DNA from 3 places in the Streptosporangium longisporum genome. Region 3 is predicted to be linked to each of the others. Evidence: predicted binding sites of a transcription regulator. Region 3 holds the regulator's gene; each other region holds the start of a gene.
The links. Region 3 encodes LexA, which represses DNA repair genes until DNA is damaged. Its sites were predicted from a motif close to TCGAACANNTGTTCGA; they were not measured.
Positions count from the first base shown of each region.

Region 1: the regulator LexA is predicted to act here: its motif matches at 1,434-1,449, upstream of ABD832_RS16680 (DUF6504 family protein).
Region 2: the regulator LexA is predicted to act here: its motif matches at 1,226-1,241, upstream of ruvC (crossover junction endodeoxyribonuclease RuvC).

Region 1 covers NZ_BAAAWD010000007.1:814,713-816,977, forward strand. The annotation lists gene ABD832_RS16675 (serine/threonine protein kinase) at 1-1,282, opposite strand, end outside; gene ABD832_RS16680 (DUF6504 family protein) at 1,508-1,786, shown strand; gene ABD832_RS16685 (DUF4328 domain-containing protein) at 1,815-2,265, opposite strand, start outside.
Region 2 covers NZ_BAAAWD010000019.1:367,143-369,407, reverse strand. The annotation lists gene ABD832_RS33575 (GNAT family N-acetyltransferase) at 1-1,153, shown strand, start outside; gene ruvC (crossover junction endodeoxyribonuclease RuvC) at 1,274-1,870, shown strand; gene ruvA (Holliday junction branch migration protein RuvA) at 1,867-2,265, shown strand, end outside.
Region 3 covers NZ_BAAAWD010000008.1:103,730-105,994, forward strand. The annotation lists gene lexA (transcriptional repressor LexA) at 663-1,373, shown strand; gene leuS (leucine--tRNA ligase) at 1,711-2,265, opposite strand, start outside.

The sequences.
Region 1 (2,265 bases), on a different contig from region 3:
TGCCGCTCTGGGTGAAGTCGTCCTGGTAGAGCAGGGCGAGGTTCTCGGGCGGGCCGCCCGGGGAGAGCGCCATGCGCACGCCGAGCGCGCCGCCCGCGACCAGCAGGACCGCCGCGACCGCTCCGACGGCCAGCTTCCGCCGCCCGGTGACCGATCCGGGCCGGCCGGTCCCCGGGTCGCCCGGCCCGGTGCCGAGCAGGGTGTGGCCGGGACCCTGGCGGGAGGCGGGCGCGGTCGGCGGCACGTCGGAGACCGTCTGACCGGACCAGGCGAACGCCGGGGCCGCGGTGCCGGGCCCGTGGAAGGCGCCGGCCGGGACGTGCCCGCCCGGTCCTGGGGCGTTCGGCCCGGGGCCGGCCGGTCCCGTACGGCCGGGCGAGCCGGCCGGTCCGCCCGCGGTCCAGGGGCCGCCCTCCCGCGCCGGTGCCGGGTCCTGCCAGGAGGCCCGTACCGAGTGGGCCGCCTGCTCGGGCGCGGCTGAGCGGCCGACCAGGTGGTCCAGCAGCTGCTGGGAGGTGGGCCTGCGCCGGGGGTCCTTGGCCAGGGCGTGACCGACGATCCCGCGCAGGGCGGGCTCCATGCCCTCCAGGGAGGGCTCGGTGTTGAGCACCTGGTACAGCACCGCGGGCAGCGCCTCGCCGCCGAACGGCGCCCGGCCGCTGGCGGCGAAGGCCATCAGGCAGCCCCACGAGAACACGTCGCAGGCCGCCGAGACCGGCTCGCCGCGCAGCACCTCGGGCGCCATGTAGCGGGGGGTGCCGAGGATCTCGCCGGTCCCGGTCATCCCGCTGAGCGTGTCCAGCGCGCGGGCGATACCGAAGTCGATCACCCGGGGGCCGACGGGGGAGAGCAGCACGTTAGAGGGCTTGAGGTCGCGGTGCACCACCCCGGCGCCGTGGATGGCGGTCAGCGCGGTCGCCACCCCGACGGCCAGCGCGTCCAGGCTGGAACCGCGGAGCGGCCCGCCGGAGTCGACGGCCTCCTCCAGGTTCGGGCCGGCGACGTACTCGGTGACCACGTAGAGCTGGTCGCCGTCGAGCGCCGCCTCGATGACCGCGGCCGTGCAGAACCTGCGGACCCGCTGCGCGGCGTCGGCCTCGCGGCGGAAACGCATCCGGAACCGCTCGTGCTGGCTGTACTCGGGGTTGATGACCTTGATGGCGACCTGCTGCCCGTCGGGGGACGCGCCGAGGTAGACCGTGCCCATCCCGCCCCGCCCCAGCCTGCTGAGCACGCGGTATCGGCCGATCTGCAGGGGTTCGTCGGGACTGAGGTTGTTCACCCTTGTACCTAACCGCATACGCCGTCACATGAGGGGATCAGCCTACCGATCCGTTGTCGCGCGCCGTCGGCCGCAACAGCGGCAGGCCCACTTTTTCACGGCCGTACGCCGCCGGTCGTGAGGCGGCCCGGCGACTTGCGCCCGGCGCCGTGAGAACGTATGTTCGATACTCCAGGCCCGCCTTCCCCCGGGTGCTCGTCCGAAAGCCGCGGGGAGAAGACCGTTGTGAGCAGACTCTACGGCGACCCTGTCGAGGTGTGGACCCGCGAGGGAAGGCCCGTCCAGTTCGTCTGGCGCGACCGTCTCTACACCGTCCACCGGGTCCTCGACCACTGGGTGGTCGCACGCGAGTGGTGGAAGATCTCCGAGACCGATCCGGGAGAGCGCCGGTTCTGGCGGGCCGAGGCCGCCACGGGCGGCCGGGCCGGCACCTACGAGCTCCGCTTCGACACCGCGGGCGCCGACTGGCTGCTGGTCCGGGCATGGGACGACGCCCCGCCCTGATCGCCGTGTCCCGATCTCCCGCCGGGGCTCACTGCCCGGCGGGGTGGACCTCCTGGGCGCGTTCCCGCCGGACGGGCTCCTCCACGGTCTGCGGCACCTGCTCCGGGGCCGGCCGCCCTGCCCCTCGCGGACCCTCCTCGCGGGCGTTCGCCTCGCGGGCGTCCGCCTCCCGGGAGGCGGACGGGGCGACGGACGAGGAGACGGACGGGGAGGTCGTCGGGGCGGTGGACGCGGAGACGGGAGGGGGGTCCTGCGGGAGCGGGTCCGGGGCCACGGGTGCGCCCGTGGCGAGGTGCGCCGACGTCTCCGCCGGAGGCCGGGGGAGACGGCGTCCGGCCGGTTCCCGGTGACGGTGCGCGGCGCCCGCGGCCTGGACGGCGCCGATCTGCCGGACGGTCGCCCCGCAGAGCAGGGAGGCGACCACGACCGCGGTCAGTTCGAGCATCCCGAAACCGGTCAGGCTCCCGCCGCCGCGGGAG
Region 2 (2,265 bases), on a different contig from region 3:
GGCACAGGTCGTCCCGGTCCTGGAGGCCGGCAGGTATCTCGGCGTCGCCGACGGTCCCCGCCTGATCGCCACCAGCAGGATCAACGACTTCACCCAGTGGTGGCACGGCAGGCCGATCTCCATGGGCGGCGTCGCCTCGGTGACGGTCGCCCCGGAGGACCGCGGGCGCGGCGTCGGCCGCATGCTCCTGCGGGCCACCGTGGACCGCTGCGCCGAGCTGGGGCACCCGGTCTCGGCGCTCTATCCGGCCGCGACCCGCGTCTACCGCTCACTCGGCTGGGAACACGCCGGAGCCCTGCACCGGGCCACCTTCCCGGCCGAGGCGCTGCGCGCGATCGGGCCCGCCGAGCGGTCCGCGGTCCGCCGGATGGGCCCCGGCGACGCCGCCGAGGTGATCGAGATCATGGGACGGGTGCATGCCGGCGCCCGCGCCTCCGGCCCGATCTGCTGGGACGAGCGGACCTGGCGCCTGTGGCTGGAGGAGGAGGACGACTTCCTCTACCTGGCCGGCGACGGGTTCGTGATCTACCGCTGGGACGGCGACGACATCGAGGTCGACACCCTGCTGGCCGGCTCCGAGGCCACCGCCCGCACCCTGTGGTCGCTGGTCGGCTCCTCGTCCTCGATCGCCACGTCGGTCCGCGCGATCGTCGCCCCCGACGACCCGGTCTTCTGGCTGATCGGCGAACGCAAGAAGGACGAGGTCACCCAGACCCGCTGGATGTTCCGGGTGATCGACCTGCCCGCCGCCGTCGCCGGCCGGGGTTTCCCCGACGGCGTCACCCTCGACACCGTCGTCCGGGTCGAGGATCCCCACCGCCCCGCCAACTCCGGCGCCTGGCGGCTCTCGGTCCGCGGCGGCACCGGCGAGGCCCGTCCCGCCGAGGCCCCGCCCGGCTCCGTGCCGGTCCTCACCGCCGGGGGCTTCTCCGCGTTGTTCGCGGGCGTCCCGGCGGCCACCCTGCACCGCTCGGGGACGCTCACCGTCCCCCGCGGCCCCGCCTCCCCGGACGCCTCCGGTGCCTCCGGTGCCCCGGACGCCTCCGGTGCCTCCGGTGCCCCGGATGCCCCGGATGTCCCGGGTGCCTCCGGCGTCCTCGGCGCCCTGGAGACCGCCTTCCGCGCCACCCCGTACATGCTCGACGCGTTCTGACACCCGGCTGACACCCGGCGCCGGGCCCGCGAGAGCCGTGCGCGCCGTGCCCGCACGCGGTAGAGTCTGCCACCGAACAGGTGTTCGGCGAGCGGAGGCGTGTCGGTGCGGGTGCCCGAGCTGCGGGTGATGGGGGTCGATCCCGGGCTGACCCGATGCGGGCTCGGCGCGGTCGAGGGGCGGCCCGGGGCGCCGCTGAACCTGGTCAGGGTCGGGGTGGTCCGCACCCCCGCCGACGACGAGATCGGCGCCCGGCTGGTGGCGATCGAGGCCGGCATCGAGCAGTGGCTCGACGAGGTCGAGCCCGACGCGGTGGCCGTGGAGCGGGTCTTCGCCCAGCACAACCTCAGGACCGTGATGGGCACCGCGCAGGCCTCCGCGGTGGCGATCCTCTGCGCCTCCCGCCGGGGGCTGCCGGTGGCGCTGCACACGCCGTCCGAGGTCAAGGCCGCGATCACCGGCAGCGGCACGGCCGACAAGCAGCAGGTCGGCACGATGGTCACCCGCCTGCTCCGGCTGGACGCCATGCCCAAGCCCGCCGACGCCGCGGACGCGCTCGCCCTGGCCATCTGCCACGTCTGGCGGGGCGGCGCCCAGAACAGGCTGGCCGAGGCCGCGGCCAAGGCCAGGGCGGCGAGCGGCCCGAGGACGAGTGCCGCGGCCTACTTCCGCGGCCGGGGCGGGACGGCCGGATACTCGAGAGGAACCAGCACGTGATCGCCTCGGTGCGGGGACAGGTGACCGCGATCGCGCCCGACGGTGCGGTCGTCGAGGTCGGGGGCGTCGGCGTCCGGGTGCACTGCACCCCCACGACGCTGGCGACGCTCAGGCAGGGCGAGGAGGCCCGGCTGGCCACCTCGCTGGTGGTCCGCGAGGAGTCGCTGACGCTCTTCGGCTTCGCCACCGACGACGAGCGCGGCATCTTCGAGATGCTCCAGGCGGCCAGCGGGGTCGGCCCCAAGGTCGCGCTGGCGATGCTGGCGGTGCACACCCCCAACGCGCTCCGGATGGCCGTGGCCGCCGCCGACGTCAAGGCGCTGACCAGGGTCCCCGGGGTCGGCCCCAAGGGTGCCCAGCGGATCATCGTCGACCTCAAGGACAAGCTCGGCACC
Region 3 (2,265 bases):
GCGGTGCGGACCGGGAGCCGGGAGGGGTGGCTCCGGAACGGAACACCGCGGGAACCGTCTCCGCGGCACCCCCGGAAGCACCCGGGCCACCCTGACCACTCGGACCCCCCGGACCGCCCGGCGCTCCCCCGCGCCGTGCCGTCCGCGCGCGATCCGGCCCTCCGGCCGCTCCGGGGCCACGCCCGGACCCGCGCGCGGGGTCGGCCTCCCGTCCCGGCCCCGGCTCCCGGGCCGGGCCCGTCCGCCTCGCCGGGCCCGCCTCCCGTCCCGGCCCCGCCTGTCGTGCCGGATCCGCCTCTCGTCCCGGACCCTGCTCCCGTGCCGGTCCCGGCTCCGATCTCGGCGGCGGCACGAGGCGCAGACGCGGTGCGCCAGAGGCCCCTGAGGACCGGTATGCCCCCCGGGATCGGGACGCGGACGCGGATCGCGGTGTCGTCGTGGTCGGTTTCATGGTGGCCCCCATCCCCTCGACCTGGCCGAACACATGTCGAAGAAAGATCGGCGAATCGAACACGATGTCGATCGAACTCCCGTACGATGTTGTACACCACGGCGTGGCCGATATCGAGGACATTCGAACAATTGTTTGAATATGATCTTGGGCCGAGATATGGTCGCTGTGTGCGACGTGTTCAATACAGATCGGGAGGCGAGGAGTTCGTATGAGCCAGCACGACCAGAACGGTTCGGCCGTCAGCGACCTGGCGGTGCGAAGGCGTGACTCCCTTGGCCTCACCCCCAGGCAGCGGAAGATCCTTGAGGTGATCCGTGACTCGGTGCAGCAGCGCGGCTACCCGCCGTCCATGCGCGAGATCGGTGAGGCCGTGCAGCTCACCAGCACCTCCAGCGTGTCGCACCAGTTGACGGCATTGCAGCGCAAGGGCTATCTGCGCCGTGACCCGCACCGGCCCCGCGCCCTCGAGGTGCGCCTTCCCGGTGAGCCGGTGCTCTGGGTGGATCCCGACTCCGACCAGGACGAGACCCCGGTCAGCCGGCCGACCGCCGCCTACGTGCCGCTGGTCGGGCGCATCGCCGCCGGTGGCCCGATCCTCGCCGAGGAGAGCATCGAGGACGTCTTCGCGCTGCCCAAGCAGCTCGTCGGCGAGGGCACGCTCTTCCTCCTCCAGGTGACCGGTGACTCGATGATCGAGGCGGCCATCGCCAACGGCGACTGGGTGGTCGTGCGCCAGCAGCCCGTGGCCGACAACGGCGACGTGGTCGCGGCGATGATCGACGGTGAGGCCACCGTGAAGACCTTCAAGCGCAGGGACGGCCATGTCTGGCTGGTCCCGCACAACCCCAACTACGACCCCATCCCCGGTGACGAGGCCACCGTCCTGGGCAAGGTCGTGGCGGTCCTCCGCAAGCTCTGAGGCACACGAGCTCCGGGGCATCGGGACACGACGCGTCGCACGAAGCGGTACACGCCGATGGGCGGCACCCCCTCGAAGGGGGTGCCGCCCATCGGCGTTCTCACCGGTCCTCTGCGGACCCTCGGACTCCCGGGTCCGGCGGGTCCGGGTCCCTGAGCCAGGATCCGGATCCCTGAGCCAGGGTCAGGGTTCGGGTCCCTGAGCCAGGGTCAGGGTCCCCGAATCAGGGTCAGAACCAGGGCCGGAGGGCCGGACCCCTGGGTTCCCGGCCCCTCCCCGCTCCGATCCCCCGGCCACGACCCGGTCCTGACGCCCCGCGAGGGGCCGGGGTCACCGCTCAGGGGACGATGTTGACCAGCTTGGGCGCGCGGACGATGACCTTGCGCGGCTCGCCGGACAGGAATGCCCGGACCTTCTCCGACCCCAGGGCCAGCGCCTCCAGGTCGATCTCGGAGATCTCCGGTGAGACCTCCAGCCTGTCGCGCACCTTGCCCGCGACCTGGACGACACAGGTGACGGACTCCTGGACCAGCAGCGCCGGGTCCGCCACCGGCCAGCCCGCCAGGGCGACCGAACCGGTGTGGCCCAGCCGCTCCCAGCCCTCCTCGGCCGCGTACGGCGCGACCAGCGACAGCATGACCGCCAGCGCCTCCGCGGCCTCCCTGACCGCGGGGTCGGCGGCGCCGGGCCCGGAGTCGATGGCCTTGCGCGCCGCGCTGGTCAGCTCCATCATCCGGGCCACCGCGACGTTGAAGCGGTAGGACTCGACCAGCTTCGTGACCTCGTCCACGGTGTGGTGGACGATCCTGCGCAGGCTCACGTCTCCGGCGGTGACGTCGACGCCGGGGGCCGAGGCCGCGCCCGCCTCGGCCATGACGCGGAACGCGCGGGC